DNA from 2 places in the Sinorhizobium arboris LMG 14919 genome. Region 2 is predicted to be linked to the other one. Evidence: predicted binding sites of a transcription regulator. Region 2 holds the regulator's gene; the other holds the start of a gene.
What was found. Region 2 encodes PhoB, which activates phosphate uptake and scavenging genes when phosphate is short. Its sites were predicted from a motif close to TGTCATNNANCTGTCAT; they were not measured.

Region 1 (8,548 bases), on a different contig from region 2:
GACCCCGAAACTCGGCCGCGCGCGGCCACTGGCCGAAAAGAGCATCGGCCACCCGGATGCGGGTGCGGTTTCGCTCGCGCTGGTGGCCCGGGTGGCGGGTACGTTTTTGAGGGAAGCTGCGGCGGCTTGATACGCTTGCGGCGGCGGATTTGCCCCTCTCCCCGTCTGCGGGGAGAGTGGACTTAAGGATCTGCGGCTTGTCCCTTCTCCGCGCCGAAACGGGGAGAAGGTCGCGGCAGCGGGATGAGGGGCGTCATACGCGCGGCGCCTAACTATACCGCACCAGAAACTCTTCCGCCGTCAACTCCCGGAAATCATCGAGCGTGCGGCGCAGCTTGGCGTGGTCCCAATCCCACCAGGCGAGCCGGTCCATGGCTTCGCCGACCCGGGCCGTGAAGCGCTCGCGGATGAGCTTTGCAGGCACGCCGCCGACGATCGTGTAGGATGCGACATCCTTGGAGACGACGGCACCGGCACCGATCACGGCTCCGTTGCCGACACTCACGCCGGGCAGAATCGTCGCGCCATGGCCGATCCAGACGTCGTGGCCGATTGTAACGCGGTTCTGCCGGCGCCAGGCGAAGAGATCGTGGTCGGGCTCCGCATCGTCCCAATACATCGGCGCGCGATAGGTGAAGTGATGCAGCGTCGCCCGCCAGGTCGGATGGTTGGTGGCATTGATGCGCACGGCTGCGGCGATGTTGACGAATTTGCCGATCGACGCGCACCAGATCGACCCGTCCTGCATGATGTAGGAATAGTCGCCGAACTCCACCTCGTCGAGGCGCGAGCGTTCCTGGACTTCGGTGTAGCGGCCGAGGGTCGAGTTCACGACGCTCGCAGTCGGATGGATGGTGGGTTCGAGGCCGAGTTTCTGGCTCATGCGGCGTACTTCCTCGGCGAGAATTCCGAGACGTCGATGATGCGATCGGCGACCGCCTCGCGTACCTCCTCGTCATGAAAAATGCCGATCAGTGCCGTGCCGGCCGCCTTCTTCCCGGCGATCATTTCCACCACCACGGCGCGGTTCTTCGCATCGAGCGAGGCCGTCGGTTCGTCGAGGAGAAGGATCTTGTGGTCGGTGATGAAGCCGCGGGCGATATTGACCCGCTGTTGCTCGCCGCCAGAGAAGGTGGCCGGCGGCAGAGCCCAGAGTTCCCTCGGTAGGTTGAGCGTCGAAAGCAGTTCGGCCGCACGCTCCCGCGCGTCCGCCGCTGCCACGCCGCGCGCCTGCAAGGGCTCGGCGACGATGTCGAGGGCGGAGACGCGCGGTACGACACGCAGGAACTGGCTGACATAGCCGAGCGTCGTGCGGCGCACCTCGAGCACGGTGCGTGGCTCGGCGGTCGCGAGGTTCACCAGGCGGCCGTCATGTTCCACCAGGATCTGGCCTTCGTCGACGCCGTAATTTCCGTAAAGCATCTTGAGGATCGAGCTCTTGCCGACGCCGGAGGGGCCGCCGAGCACGACGCATTCGCCGGCCTTCACCGAGAAGGAGACGTCAGCGACCACCGGCAGGCGCACGCCGTCGCGAAGGTGCATGGTGAAGCTTTTCGCGACTTCCGAAACAACGAGGGGAGTTGGCATGGCTTTTACTTTCCGTTGCGCATTGTCAATGCGTCACACCTGAAGAATCGAGGAAACGAGGAGCTGCGTGTAGGGCTCGCGCGGATCGTCGAGCACCCGGTCGGTCAGACCCTGCTCGATGACGGCGCCGTCCTTCATCACCATCATCCGGTGCGAAAGGAGGCGTGCCACGGCGAGGTCGTGGGTGACGATGACCGCCGCAAGGCCGAGGTCGTGGACGAGGCCGCGAACCAGATCGAGCAGGCGTGCCTGCACCGAGACGTCGAGGCCGCCGGTCGGCTCGTCCATGAAGACGAGGCGGGGTGAGGTGACCAGATTGCGGGCGATCTGCAGGCGCTGGCGCATGCCGCCGGAGAAGGCGCGCGGCTGATCGTCGATCCGGCCCTCTTCGATTTCCACACGCCTCAGCCAGTCGCCTGCCGCCGCGCGGATATTGCCGTAGTGCCGGTCGCCGACGGCCATCAAGCGCTCGCCGACATTGGCGCCGGCCGAAACCGTCATCCTCAGCCCGTCAGCCGGGTTCTGATGCACGAAGCCCCAGTCGGTGCGCATCAGGAAGCGCCGCTCGGCCTCGCTCATGCGCGCGAGGTCCCGATACTGGCCGTCGCGCATATGGTACTCCACGATGCCGGATGTCGGCATCAGCCGGGTCGAAAGGCAGGAAAGCAGTGTGGTCTTGCCCGATCCGGATTCCCCGACGATGGCGAGCACCTCGCCCGGATAAAGGTCGAAGGAGACGTTACGGCAGCCGATGCGGCTTCCATAGAATTTCGAAACGTCACTGACTTTCAGAAGCGGCACGGCGCTCATTCTGCAGCCTCCTGGCTTTCTTTCGCGGCGGGGGCCAGCATGGCACCGGCATGGCCGTGCGCCCGGCGATCTTCGCAATGGTCGGTGTCGGAGCAGACGAACATGCGCCCGCCCTTGTCGTCGAGCACCACCTCGTCGAGATAGACGTTCTCGGCGCCGCAAAGGGCGCAGGGCTTGTCGAATTTCTGGACCTCGAAGGGGTGATCCTCGAAATCGAGGCTGACGACCTCCGTATAGGGTGGCACCGCATAGATGCGCTTCTCCCGGCCGGCGCCGAAGAGCTGGAGGGCTCCCGACATATGCATTTTCGGATTGTCGAATTTGGGCGTCGGCGAAGGGTCCATGACGTAGCGGCCTTCGACCTTCACGGGGTAGGCGTAAGTGGTGGCGATATGGCCGTTCCGGGCGATGTCCTCGTAGAGCTTCACATGCATGAGCCCGTATTCTTCCAGCGCATGCATCTTGCGCGTCTCGGTTTCGCGCGGTTCGAGGAAGCGAAGAGGTTCCGGGATCGGTACCTGATAGACGAGCGTCTGCCCCTCTCTTAATTGCTCCTCTGGAATGCGATGGCGCGTCTGAATGATCGTCGCCTCCGTCGTCCTTGTGGTGACGGCGACGTCGGCGACCTTCTGGAAGAAGGCGCGGATCGAAACGGCGTTCGTCGTGTCGTCGGCGCCCTGGTCGATGACCTTGAGCACGTCGTGGGGTCCGAGGATGGAGGCGGTCACCTGTACGCCGCCCGTGCCCCAGCCATAGGGCATGGGCATCTCGCGGGAGGCGAAGGGCACCTGATAGCCTGGGATGGCGATCGCCTTCAGGATCGCCCGGCGGATCATCCGCTTCGTCTGCTCGTCCAGATAGGCGAAGTTGTAAGTTGCGAGGTCGTTCATTCGGCGGCCTCCTTCATGCCGTCCTTGCCGCCGGCCTGGGCGGCTTCGTATTCGCGGCGCATGCGCCTGACCAGGTCGAGCTCTGCCTGGAAGTCGACGTAATGCGGCAGCTTCAGGTGCTCGACGAAGCCGGTAGCCTGGACATTGTCCGCATGCGAGATGACGAACTCCTGATCCTGGGCGGGAGCAACGATATCCTCGTCGAATTCGTCGGTCCGGAGCGCCCGGTCTACCAGCGACATCGACATGGCCTTGCGCTCGCTTTGGCCGAAGACGAGCCCGTAGCCGCGGGTGAACTGCGGCGGTTGCTGGGCCGAGCCCTTAAACTGGTTGACCATCTGGCATTCGGTCACGCGGATTCTGCCGAGCGAGACGGCAAAGCCCAGTTCCGGCAGGTCCAGTTCGACCTCGACCTCGCCGATCCTGACCTCGCCGACGAAGGGATGGGTGCGGCCATAGCCGCGCTGTGTGGAATAGGCGAGCGCCAGGAGAAACCCTTCGTCGCCGCGCGCGAGCGCCTGCAGGCGGAGGTCGCGCGCCATCGGAAATTCCATCGGCTCGCGCGTGAGATCGCCCGCCACATGGCCTTCCGGCATCCGGCCGTCGCCCTCGATCAGGCCCTCGCCGTCGAGAATGTCGGAGACGCGCATGACGTGTTCGCCCGGCTCCTTGAGCGCCGGCTCATCGACAGGCTCCTCGCCGATCAGCGATGGGTCGAGAAGTCGGTGCGTATAGTCGAAGGTCGGGCCAAGAAGCTGGCCCCCTGGCAGATCCTTGTAGGTCGCCGAGACGCGCCGTTCGACCTTCATCCTTGCGGTGTCGACCGGTTCGCAATAGCCGAAGCGCGGCAGAGTGGTGCGGTAGGCGCGCAGGATGAAGATCGCCTCGATCATGTCTCCGCGCGCCTGGCGCACGGCAAGCGCCGCAAGCGCACGGTCGTAAAGCGAGGCCTCGGCCATCACGCGGTCGACGGCGAGCCCGAGCTGCTCGACGACCTGTTCTATGGTGATCGCGGGCAGCGCCCGGTCGCCGCGCCGGCGGTCGGCCAGCAGCCGGTGAGCATTGGCAATGGCGGCTTCTCCGCCCTTGACGGCTACATACATGCGCTTACTCCCGCTCGAGTCTGGTGGTGCGCGGCAGGCAAAGCGCTGCCTGGCGCGCCGTAAGGACGAGATCGATGCCGCGCGGAAAGATCGCCCGGTTGGCCGCCCAGAGGTCGAGGAACACGTCGGGCAGGCCCTTCGGAGCGATGACGATCCCGTTCTTGATTCCCGGTCCCCTGCCGATGAGCGGCTGCCCGCCTTCGAGCGCTTCCACCTCGACCACGAGCGTGGTGGAACGGTCGGGATATTCCTGCGTGCCGAGAGCGAACTGGTCGAAGCCCGGCACGGCCGCGCCTTTCTCGAAGAAGGCAAAGCGGGCCTCGTCCTTCGTTTCGGTGACGCCGGCGCCGGTGTGAAAGGCGATCCACTTCGGCGCCGAGGATCTGGAGAGCGCCGGCGATAGCCAGACCGGCGTGTCATGGTCGCAGAGCGTGAGCGCGACAGCTCCGCTTGCCTCTCCGAGCGGCGCCGGCGGGGCTGCAGCAGTGGAAAGCCGGCCGATGGTGCCCGGGCGGGCGAAGCAGTCCATCAGGCTGCGGAACACGGACTGCGCCTCGAAGACGGGATCGGCGAATGCGCCGCTATAGATTTGCGATTGGGCGGTCATCAATCCTCTCCGCGGACCATGGTGAAGAAGTCGACGCGGGTCGCGGCCGTTTCCTCGGCCTTGCGACGGTCTTCCGCATCGAGGCGAGCGGCTACCTGCTCGTGCAGCGCCTCGACGCTTGCGCGATGCGCTGCGCTCTGAAAGAGCGCGTCGAAGATCGCTGCAAAGCGGGCGCGTGCCTTGTCGGTGCCGAGCAGCTGCCCATGGCCGATCTCGCCGGTCGAAAGCCGCACGGTGGCGCGTGAAACGGTGGCCTCGCCCAGATTGAAAGGATCACCGCCGCCGCCGATCTTGCCGCGCACCATGACGAGCCCGGTTTCAGGACCGCGCACCGGCGCGACCTCCGGCTTGTCGTCGATCGCGTCCCAGGCCGCGGAAAGTTCGCCGAGCGTCGCGCGCGCCAGAAGCCGCATGCCTTCCCGGCGCTGAGCGACGCCTTGATCGTCACTTGTCTTCGCTGCGTTCATCATCTCACTCCAAAATGTCTATTGATCTAGACAACTATACATCTTATAACTTTCCATAACCTTCGCAAATGACAGGCCTGTGACATTTGCTAGGAAACTGGCGGCGAAGAAGCGGGGCGAAGAAGATGGTGGCGAAGGTCGTCGAACGGCAGATGGGCGTGGCGCTATGGCGGCAGATTGCCGACAGGATACGGCTCGCGATCAGCAACGGCGACTATGACGCGACCGGCATGGTGCCGCCGGAGACGGCCCTTGCATCGGAATTCGGCGTCAATCGCCATACGGTCCGCAGCGCGCTGGCCGCACTCGCGGAGGAAGGACTGGTGCGCGCGGTGCAGGGGCGCGGCACGATGATCGAGCGCAAGGATCGTGTGAGCTATCCGATCTCGCGGCGCACTCGCTTCTCGCAAGGTCTCGGCCGCCAGGTGAGGGAAATCGGAACAGAGCTCCTGGGGCATCGCCAAGTGTCGGCAAGCGGCGAAATTGCCGCTGCGCTTGGCGTCCCCCCGGGCACCCCTCTCATTGAGCTCAGCACCGTCAGCAGCGGCGACGGGCGGCCGCTTTCAACGGCGGTCAGCTATTACCCCGCCGAGCGTTTTGCGAGGATGGCGAACGAATATGCGCGGCTCGGCTCGGTCACCAAGGCCTTTGCCGAGCATGGGCTCGACGACTACGTCCGTGTCTCGACGGAGATCGTCGCGCGGCACGCGGAGGCAGAGGAACTCTCGCTTCTGAAACTCTCGCCGGGGGCGATCGTCATGGAGACGCAATCGGTCAATGCCGATCTCGAAGGCCGCCCGGTCGAATATTCGCGAACGCGCTTTGCCGCCGACCGGATGAAGCTCCGGATCGAGACTTGAACTCGGCCGGACGCCGCGGACCTACACGTTTCGCCGCTTGCCTTCGATCAGATCCAGTACGGCGCGCGCGGCGTCGAGTACTTGGGTGCCGGGGCCGAAGACCGCGGTGACGCCATTTTCCATCAGATAATCATAGTCCTGCCGAGGGATGACACCGCCGCAGACGACGATGATGTCCTCGCCGCCGCGCTTCTTCAGCGCCTCTGCGAGTTGCGGCATCAGCGTCCTGTGGCCGGCGGCAAGCGATGAAACGCCGACAACGGTGACCTCTTCGGCGAGCGCCAGATCGGCGGCTTCCTCCGGCGTCTGGAACAAGGGGCCTGCGACGACATCGAAGCCGATATCGCCGAAGGCGGATGCGATCACCTTGGCGCCGCGGTCGTGCCCATCCTGGCCGAGCTTGGCCACCATGATCTTCGGCTTCTGGCCGAAGCGCTTCGTCACTTCGGCGAGCCGCCCGGCGAGTACGCCGAGTTCCGGATCGCCTTCGTAAGCCTTGCCGTAGATATCGGTGACGACTTCCGGAATGGCGGTGTAATCGCCGAAAGCCTCGCGCATGGCGTCGGTGATTTCACCGACGGTGGCGCGCGCCCGGGCAGCCTCGACCGCGGCTGCGAGCAGATTTCCCTTGCCGCTGCGCGCCACATCGGCCAGCGCTTCCAGCGCTTGCTTCATCTTCTGCGAGTCCCGGCGCCGCCTGGTCTCCTCGATGCGCTTGACCTGTGCCGTCCGAACCGCGGCGTTGTCGATCTGGAGAATGTCGATCGGTTGCTCGTTATCGAGCCGGTACCTGTTGACGCCGACGATAACCTCCTCGGCGCGGTCGACGGCCGCCTGACGCCGGGTCGCGGCCTCCTCGATCAGCCGCTTCGGCAGGCCGGCATTGACTGCCTTCGTCATGCCCCCCAGCGCCTCCACTTCCTCGATCAGGGCCCAGGCCTTTTCGGCGAGCTCGTTCGTCAGGCTTTCGACGTAGTAGGAGCCGGCAAGCGGATCGGCGACCTTCGTCACGCCGGTCTCGTGCTGCAAGATCAACTGCGTATTGCGAGCGATACGGGCGGAGAAATCCGTCGGAAGCGCCATCGCCTCGTCGAAGGAATTGGTGTGAAGCGATTGCGTGCCGCCGAGCACGGCGGACATCGCCTCGAAGGCGGTGCGGATGATGTTGTTGTAGGGGTCCTGTTCCTGGAGCGAGACGCCGGACGTCTGGCAATGGGTCCGCAGCATCAGGGAGGACGCCTTCTCGGGTTTGAACTCCTTCATGATCCGCGTCCAGAGGAGCCGCGCGGCGCGCAGCTTCGCCGCCTCCATGAAGAAGTTCATGCCGACCGCGAAGAAGAAGGAGAGCCGGCCGGCGAAATCGTCGACGTTGAGCCCCTTGGCGAGTGCTGCGCGCACATATTCGCGCCCGTCGGCAAGGGTGAAGGCCAGTTCCTGCACGAGCGTCGCGCCTGCCTCCTGCATGTGATAGCCGGAGATCGAGATCGAATTGAACCTCGGCATCTCCTTCGCCGTGTATTCGATGATGTCGGCGACGATCCGCATCGAGGGTTCCGGCGGATAGATATAGGTGTTGCGGACCATGAACTCCTTGAGGATGTCGTTCTGGATGGTTCCCGACAGCTTGTCGCGCGACACGCCCTGTTCCTCGCCGGCGACGATGAAGGAGGCGAGGATCGGGATCACCGCGCCGTTCATGGTCATCGAAACGGAGATCCTGTCGAGCGGAATCCCGTCGAAAAGGATCTTCATGTCCTCCACCGAGTCGATCGCCACCCCTGCCTTGCCGACATCGCCCTCGACACGCGGGTGGTCGCTGTCATAGCCGCGGTGTGTGGCGAGGTCGAAGGCGACCGAGACGCCCTGCTGACCGGCAGCGAGGTTCCTGCGGTAGAAGGCGTTGGAGGCCTCAGCCGTCGAGAAACCGGCATATTGCCGGATCGTCCAGGGCCGGCCGGCATACATGGTGGCGCGGGGGCCGCGCACGAAGGGTTCGAATCCGGGGAGCGAGGTCAGATGGCCGATGCCGGAGATGTCGTCGCTCGTATAGAGCGGCTTGATGTCGATGCCCTCGGGCGTGTGCCAGACGAGGCTCTCGGGGGAGGCCTTCAGCTCCTTCTCGGCGAGGGCTTCCCAGTCCTTGATGGTTTTTTCGCTCATTGGTTCCACTCCGAATAGCTTTGGCCGGGGCTTGGCCCTCATCGGTACCGATGAAACCGCAAGC
Region 2 (8,548 bases):
CATGCCCGGCATCCTGACCGGCACGATCATCGGCCTCGCCCATGCGCTGGGCGAGACGGCGCCGCTGCTTCTGATCGGCATGGTCGCCTTCGTGGTCGACTTTCCGGGGTCGCCCCTCGAGCCGTCCACGGCGCTGCCGGTACAAATCTACATGTGGGCCAACGAGGCCGAGCGTGCCTTCGTTGAGCGTACCTCGGGAGCGATCATCATTCTCTTGATCTTTCTCATCGTCATGAATCTCGGGGCAATTCTCTTGCGGCGTCGCTTTGAGCGCCGCTGGTAGTGGGGTAAGGACTATGAACATCATGTCGGAAGCTGCAGTCGAAGAGGCTCTTGACCAGAAAATGAACACGGTGCCTTACAAGATGATCGGCAAGGATGTGTCGGTCTACTACGGCGAGAAGCGCGCGCTTTTCGACGTGAACCTCAACATCCGCGAGAATACGGTCACGGCGTTGATCGGTCCCTCCGGTTGCGGCAAATCGACGTTCCTGCGCACTTTGAACCGGATGAACGACACGATCGAGAACTGCCGCGTGACCGGCAGGATCACGCTGGACGAAGACGACATCTACGATCCGTCGATCGACGTGGTGGAACTGCGTGCCCGCGTCGGCATGGTGTTCCAGAAACCCAATCCGTTTCCGAAATCGATCTACGACAACGTCTCCTACGGTCCGCGCATCCATGGTCTGGCACGCACCAAGGCCGAACTGGACGAGGTCGTGGAAACCAGCCTGCAGAAGGCCGGACTCTGGAACGAAGTGAAGGATCGGCTGCAGGAGCCGGGCACCGGCCTTTCCGGCGGCCAGCAGCAGCGCCTCTGCATCGCCCGCGCCGTCGCGGTCAGCCCTGAGGTCATCCTGATGGACGAACCCTGCTCGGCACTCGACCCCATTGCGACCGCGAAGGTCGAGGAACTCATCCACGAATTGCGGGCAAATTTCACGATCGTGATCGTCACCCACTCGATGCAGCAGGCGGCGCGTGTTTCGCAGCGCACGGCCATGTTCCATCTCGGCAATCTCGTCGAGGAGAACGATACCGACAAAATGTTCACCAACCCGGACGATCAGCGCACCCAGGACTACATCATGGGCCGCTTCGGCTGATGGCGGAGGGGCGCGCTTTTCCGCCCCTCCCGGTTTAAGATCGACCGAGCCCGTTCAGAACAGCGCGTGTCCCGAGGAAACGAATATGTCTCACGCACACATCATGTCCGCCTTCGACGAAGAGTTGAAATATCTGACGCGACGCATCTCCGAGATGGGGGGGCTTGCCGAGCAGATGGTTGCGGACTCCGTCCGCGCTCTCGTCAATTCCGATCTTGCCCTGGCCCAGAAGGTGATCTCCGATGACGCGATTCTGGACGACGCGGAGCGCCAGATTGGCGAGAAGGCGATCGTCACCATTGCCAAACGCCAGCCTATGGCGTCGGATCTCCGCGAGATCATGGGTTCGATCCGTATCGCGGCCGACCTGGAGCGCGTGGGCGACCTCGGCAAGAACACGGCAAAGCGCGTGATCGCCGTTGCGGGGTCCGGCATCCCGCGCAAGCTCGCGCGCGGCCTCGAACACCTGGCCGAGCTCGCGCTCGTTCAGTTGAAGGAGGTCCTGGACGTTTACGCCTCGCGCTCACCTGAAAAGGCGAACAGCATTCGCGAGCGCGATGAAGAGATCGACGCGATCTACACTTCGCTGTTCCGGGAATTGCTGACCTATATGATGGAAGACCCGCGCAACATCACGCCGTGCACGCATCTTCTCTTCTGCGCCAAGAACATCGAGCGTATCGGCGATCACGCGACCAACATCGCGGAAACGATCTACTACATGGCGACAGGCGCCCAACCGCAGGGCGAACGGCCGAAGGACGACATGACGTCGACATTGGGTTCCGTGACGGACTGAAATCGCACGGCATCCGGTGCCTACGCAGAATTTTGTTCCGGCCGCCCTGGCGCGGCCTATACCAGGCGCGGCGGCATGACGGTCGTCGTGCGTAGGAAGGAGTCCTACTGAATGTTGCCGAAGATTGCCGTAGTCGAAGACGAGGAAGCCCTGAGCGTTCTCCTGCGCTACAATCTCGAGGCGGAAGGCTTCGAGGTGGATACGATCCTTCGCGGCGACGAGGCGGAAATCCGCCTGCAGGAGCGCCTGCCCGATCTTCTCATTCTCGATTGGATGCTGCCCGGAGTTTCCGGCATCGAGCTCTGCCGCAGGTTGCGCCAGCGGCCGGAAACGGAACGGTTGCCGATCATCATGCTGACGGCGCGCGGCGAGGAAAGCGAACGGGTGCGGGGCCTTGCCACCGGCGCCGACGATTACGTGGTCAAGCCCTTCTCGACGCCGGAACTGATGGCGAGGGTCAAGGCGATGCTCCGGCGAGCGAAGCCGGAGGTCCTGTCGACGCTCCTGCGCTGCGGCGACATCGAGCTCGACCGGGAGACGCACCGGGTCCATCGCCGCAGCCGTGAAGTGCGCCTGGGCCCTACGGAGTTCCGGCTTCTGGAATTCCTCATGTCCTCACCGGGACGCGTCTTTTCCCGTTCGCAACTTCTGGACGGCGTCTGGGGACATGACATCTATGTCGACGAACGGACCGTGGACGTCCATGTCGGACGTCTGCGCAAGGCGCTGAACTTCTCCAACATGCCGGACGTCATCCGGACGGTGCGCGGCGCGGGCTATTCGCTGGAAAGCTGAGGACTGTGCGTCCAATGTCGCCCGTGCCGGCTTGCGACATGGCAAGAAAAAGGGGCCCTTCCGGCCCCATTTTGTTCGTTGTCGAGTGCGCCTGGGAGCGGTCCACTGCTTCATTGAAGCGGCGAAACGCTCTGATGCATTGAACTAAACTGCGCACTTCGCACGGAAACCGTTACGTTCATGATTTCAGGTCGACCAGACCTAAAATCATCGTGATCTAGCGCATGCGCCGGCGCTCGGCGGAGGGTTGGTAGGCGAGCCGGGCGTGATAGGTGCAATAGGGAGAGGCTTCCGGAGATTCGTTGCCGCAGAAGTGGAACTCTTCCTTGAGCGGATCGCCGATCGGCCACTTGCAGGTGCGTTCGGTAAGCTCGGTGAGTTCCAGCCGCCGCGACATCGGCACGACGATGTTGCTGTCGAGTTCCATTTCCTGGTCGATCGCCAGGTCGACTGCGATCTCTTCCTTGAGCGCTGTCGCGCCGGCAGTCCGGGTCACGGTGCGCGTTACCGAACGCGCGGCGTAGTTCGGTGCGCGTGGCGCGGAGGTCGCCCGTTTGGGGCGGGCAGCAGCGGTCGCATTTCCGCCGGCCTTGGCGCGACCGGGCAGGCTCAGGCGGTGAACCTTGCCGATGACCGCGTTGCGACTGACGCCGCCCAACTGCGCCGCGATCTGGCTGGCGCTCAGGCCCTCCGACCACAGCTTCTTCAGTTTCTCGACCCGCTCGTCAGTCCAGTTCATCTCTGCACTCCCCGTTCTCGGCGTTGGGATGGCGGAATCCGTCACCGCTCCCCGGGAAAAGCCCGAAGATTCAACGCGATAATACTTTTGGTGACTAGGTCCGCCGCATGCGTCTAGTAATTGAATATTAACCTACCGGCAGGGTGACTCCGTGGCAAGAGTCGCCGGAATCGCGCCGAATCGATTTCGTGGTTTTCCCCAACTTGCTGTCGGAGCGTTGCATTTTTGCAAGTCCCAAGGCGCGATTTTTTCACGGTTCGGAATCGGTATCTGCAAGCGCCTGCAAACCTTGGTTTTGTTGACATTGCGGTGCGAAATGGGAATAGTGCCTCTCGCCGCCGCGAGGCGGCATTTTTGATTTTTACCGGGCCGAAGAACCCGAGCTGCTGCCGGAATGAAGGAGAGTTCGACATGACCGCAACCACGCCGCTTTACGACACCTATCTGCGCGCGCCGTTGCGTTTCGAGCGAGGTGAAGGCGTTTGGCTGATCGCCGACGATGGCACCCGCTATCTCGACTTCGCAGCCGGTGTCGCCGTGAACTCACTCGGCCACGCTCATCCGCATCTCGTCGAAGCCCTGAAGGCGCAGGCCGACAAGGTCTGGCATTTGTCCAATCTCTACGAGATTCCGGGGCAGGAAAGCCTTGCGCGGCGGCTGACCCAGGTCACCTTCGCCGACCGTGTGTTCTTCACCAATTCGGGTGCGGAGGCGCTCGAATGCGCGATCAAGACCGCACGGCGCTATCATTTCGCCAAGGGGCACGTGGAGAAATTCCACATCATTACCTTCGAAGGCGCTTTCCATGGTCGCACGCTCGCGACGATCGCCGCCGGCGGGCAACAGAAATACATCGAAGGCTTCGGACCGAAGGCGCCGGGCTTCTATCAGGTTCCCTTCGGCGACATCGCGGCAGTCAAGAACGCGATCAATGACGAAACCGCAGCGATCCTCGTGGAGCCGATCCAGGGCGAGGGCGGTATTCGGCTGGCATCGAAGGAGTTCATGCAGGGACTGCGCGAACTCTGCGACGAGTTCGGCCTGCTTCTGATCCTCGACGAGGTCCAGTCCGGGGTCGGGCGCACCGGCAAGCTCTTCGCCCATGAATGGGCAGGTATCACGCCGGATATCATGGCGGTCGCCAAGGGCATCGGCGGCGGTTTTCCGCTCGGCGCCTGCCTTGCGACTGAAGCGGCGGCCGCCGGCATGGTGGCGGGCACGCACGGTTCGACCTATGGCGGCAACCCGCTGGCCGTGGCGGTCGGAAACGCCGTGCTCGACGTGGTTCTTGCCGAAGGCTTTCTCGATCAGGTGCGCGAGGTGGCTCTCGTCTTCCGTCAGGGGCTTGCTTCGCTGAAGGACCGTTTTCCGGATGTGATCGAGGAAATCCGCGGCGACGGGCTGATGCTCGGCATCAAGGCGAAGGTGCCCTCGGCGGACCTGTTGAAGGCAGTTCGCGCCGAGAAACTGCTCGCCGTTCCGGCCGGCGAAAACGTGTTGCGCCTGTTGCCGCCGCTGATCACCACCGCCGCCGAGGCGCGCGAAGGTCTGGCGCGGCTCGAGCGCGCCGCGGAAGCGGTGCGCGGGAAGAGCGGCAACGCCGCGGCTTGAGCGCCCGAACGCTTCGGTTCGAACCGACCCGAGCGGGATCGACAAACGGATTCTACGACAGGACAAAAGGCAGCATGACCAGACACTTCCTCGATCTCTCAGCCATGACGGCCACCGACCTCAGGACCATCATCGACGATGCCCGCGTCCGCAAGTCGGCGACCAAGGCAGGGACCGCCGAGAAGCCGCTTGCCGGCAAGATGCTTGCGATGATCTTCGAGAAACCGTCCACCCGCACGCGCGTTTCCTTCGATGTCGGCATGCGCCAGCTTGGCGGCGAGACGCTGTTTCTGTCGGGCACCGAAATGCAGCTCGGCCGAGCGGAGACGATCGGCGACACGGCGAAGGTACTGTCGCGCTACGTCGATGCGATCATGATCCGCACGACCGACCACCGCCGGCTGTTGGAGATGGCAGAGCATGCGACCGTGCCCGTCATCAACGGGCTCACCGACGATACGCATCCCTGCCAGATCATGGCCGATATTTTGACCTTCGAGGAGCACCGGGGCCCGGTCAAAGGCAAGACGATCGCCTGGACCGGCGACGGCAACAACGTGCTCCACTCGCTGATCGAAGGTTCGGCGCGTTTCGGCTACCGCATGAACATGGCCGTGCCGCTGGGCTCCGAACCGCACGACAAGTTCCTGAACTGGGCGCGCAACAACGGAGCCGAGGTCCTGCTCAGCCACGAGCCGGAGCAGGCGGTTGCCGGTGCCCACTGCGTCGTCACGGACACCTGGATTTCGATGAACCAGGAGCATCGCGCCCGCGGGCACAACGTCTTCCAGCCATATCAGGTCAACGGCGCGCTGATGAAGCACGCGGCGCCGGACGCCCTGTTCATGCATTGCCTTCCGGCGCACCGCGGGGAGGAAGTAACAGATGAGGTCATTGACGGTCCCCAATCCGTGGTCTTCGACGAGGCCGAGAACCGGCTGCACGCGCAGAAGTCGATCCTCGCCTGGTGCATGGGCGTGGTCTGAGGGGTAGAGGCGGGCAGTGCCTGGGCGTCACTTGAAATCGGCTCCATACGACACGATCTACTGCATGTTTCTTCGAATCCTAGCCGATTCAGGGACAAAGCATGCAGCAGGTCAAAGTGCTACAGCGATCTTTGCGCGTCGGACAGGATGCGCGGCGTTGTAGGGAGCGGGCGCTCCGATCTTCAAATCGGTCAGCCGCCCACGCCGGGCATCGCCCACCTGGAAACTCAAGGCGTTTCCAGGCTCGTGCCGGCGGAGAAATTCGTCCATGACGGGATCAAATGGAATGGCGGACGGTTGTACCGGTGCCCGCCGGTGCACTTGGGCGGCCGTGCCGACACGAAGGGGAAGCGAGCGGTTTCCGTGCGCATCCCGTAAAGAGTTTTTTGGAAAGGTCATGACCACAATCCCGGATTGACGCAATCCGGACGATCATGGTCGAGGCAAGGAGCAAGCGATGACAGAAACAGCGCCGGGACTTGGCGAGTTCGATTTTGCCGGTGACGATCAGGTCGTGCCCTTTCAGGTCGAGGGACTCGACGTGCGCGGCCGCGCCGTACAGCTTGGCCCGATGCTTGATGCCATTCTCGAGCGGCACAGCTATCCGCTTCCGGTAGCGCGGCTTGTCGCCGAAACCGTGGTGCTGACGGTCCTGCTCGGAACGTCGCTGAAATTCGAAGGCAAGCTGATCGTCCAGACACAGGGCGATGGGCCGGTCGACCTCGTGGTTGCGGATTTCTCGACGCCGGACCGCGTCCGCGCCTATGCCCGCTACGATGAGGACGCGCTCGCCGCTGCCGAAAAGAGCGGACGCGCTCAGCCTCACGAACTGTTGGGCAACGGCGTCCTCGCCTTCACGATCGACCAGGGCGCGCATACCCAGCGCTATCAGGGTGTCGTTGCGCTCGACGGGGCGACGCTCGAGGAGATCGCCGGCGCCTATTTCCGCCAGTCGGAGCAGATACCGACCAGAGTGCGCCTCGCCGTTGCCGAGCTTCTCGATAAGGACGAGAACGGCAAGCCGCGGCATCGCTGGCGCGCCGGCGGCATGGTCGCGCAGTTCCTGCCCGACGCCCCGGACCGGATGCGCCAGCCGGATCTGCCTGGAGGTGACGGCGACGGAGACGGCGAGGACATTTTCGACGAGGACGACCTCTGGGCGGAAGCCAAGGTGATGGTCGAGACGATCGACACCGATGAGCTGACCGATCCGACCGTCGGGACCGAGCGATTGCTGTACCGCCTCTTCCATGAGCGCGGCGTTCGCGTTTATGAACCGCAGGCCGTTTATGATCGCTGCAGCTGCTCGCGCGAGAAGATCAGGGACGTGCTGGTGGGATTGAGTGACGAGGACATCGAAGGCAGCGTCGAGGACGGCCTGATCAAGGTCACTTGCGAGTTCTGCTCGACGACCTATCGCTTCGAGGCGAGCGAGGTGCGTTCGCAGTAAGGCAAGCGCGCGGGATTAATTGAGGGTGCGGACGAGGCCCGGCGAATCGAGCGAGAAGGCGGGGATGGCGACATTGAAGGTCTCCCCGCCTTCCGCTTCCATGCTGTAATGGCCGAACATCACGCCGGACGGCGTATCCAGGGGGCAGCCGGAGGAGTACTCGTAGGTATCGCCGGGATTGAGCAGCGGCTGCTCGCCGATAACGCCGGGGCCGCTGACCTCGTCCACCTGCCCGTTCTCGTCGGTAATGTGCCAGTAGCGGGTCATCAGGCGGACCGCGACGTCGGAGTGGTTGGCTATGATGATGCGATAGCCCCAGACATAGCGGCTGTCATCGGGATCCGACTGCTCTTCCAGGTAGTACGGCTCGACCGTCACTTCGATGTCGCGTGTCAATGCGCGGTACATGTGCAACACCCTGTTCCAAATCCGTACGCGTATTCTACAGCAATATGGTTTCGTCAAGAATAACAGCAAGATTGTGCCCGTGGCATTCAAATTCATGGACTGCACGGCCTATGAAACCTATCGGGGCACCGCATCTTAGCCCCTTCCTCCCTTATTCCTGTGCTCGTCACTGGGGTTCAGCAGTGCCGCGCCTGCGGCGCGAAAGGCGTTCATCCAAAGGGCTTGGCCTGGTTGGCTTGCTGTGACAAGCACAGGAGCGAGAATTGCAGAAGAGGTCGAACGGCTATGCTCGACGGGGCACTTCGAAAACATCTGGATCCGGTTCTGGACAGGCTCGGCGCCGCACTGGCGGGCCGCGGGGTAAGCGCCGATGCCGTCACGATCCTCGGTCTTTGCCTTGGTCTTGCTGCAGCCCTGCTGGTCGGTCTCGGCGCCTATCTGCCCGCAGCGGCCCTGATCCTCGTAAGCCGGCTCTGCGACGGCCTTGACGGGGCCGTCGCCCGCGCGAGCCGGAAAACGGATTTCGGCGGTTTTCTCGACATCGTCCTCGATTTCGCCTTCTACGGCGCCGTCCCACTGGGCTTCATCGTCGCCGATCCGGCCGCAAACGGTCTTGCCGGCGGCCTTTTGCTCTTTGCCTTCTATGTC

Region 1: phnF (phosphonate metabolism transcriptional regulator PhnF) is a predicted target of PhoB. The motif match lies at 5,533-5,549, and genes of this name have one in related genera.

The regions. Positions count from the first base shown of each region.
Region 1 covers NZ_ATYB01000008.1:1,332,086-1,340,633, forward strand. Annotated here, with positions in the region: gene SINAR_RS0106800 (dihydroxyacetone kinase family protein) at 1-130, shown strand, start outside; gene SINAR_RS0106805 (DapH/DapD/GlmU-related protein) at 269-883, opposite strand; gene phnL (phosphonate C-P lyase system protein PhnL) at 880-1,587, opposite strand; gene phnK (phosphonate C-P lyase system protein PhnK) at 1,621-2,397, opposite strand; gene SINAR_RS0106820 (alpha-D-ribose 1-methylphosphonate 5-phosphate C-P-lyase PhnJ) at 2,394-3,287, opposite strand; gene SINAR_RS0106825 (carbon-phosphorus lyase complex subunit) at 3,284-4,390, opposite strand; gene phnH (phosphonate C-P lyase system protein PhnH) at 4,395-4,997, opposite strand; gene phnG (phosphonate C-P lyase system protein PhnG) at 4,997-5,464, opposite strand; gene phnF (phosphonate metabolism transcriptional regulator PhnF) at 5,590-6,324, shown strand; gene scpA (methylmalonyl-CoA mutase) at 6,346-8,484, opposite strand.
Region 2 covers NZ_ATYB01000014.1:226,743-235,290, forward strand. Annotated here, with positions in the region: gene pstA (phosphate ABC transporter permease PstA) at 1-283, shown strand, start outside; gene pstB (phosphate ABC transporter ATP-binding protein PstB) at 297-1,112, shown strand; gene phoU (phosphate signaling complex protein PhoU) at 1,198-1,911, shown strand; gene phoB (phosphate regulon transcriptional regulator PhoB) at 2,023-2,706, shown strand; gene SINAR_RS0112190 (GcrA family cell cycle regulator) at 2,924-3,445, opposite strand; gene SINAR_RS0112195 (aspartate aminotransferase family protein) at 3,857-5,056, shown strand; gene argF (ornithine carbamoyltransferase) at 5,131-6,042, shown strand; gene SINAR_RS0112205 (Hsp33 family molecular chaperone) at 6,500-7,492, shown strand; gene apaG (Co2+/Mg2+ efflux facilitator ApaG/CorD) at 7,508-7,900, opposite strand; gene SINAR_RS0112215 (CDP-alcohol phosphatidyltransferase family protein) at 8,186-8,548, shown strand, end outside.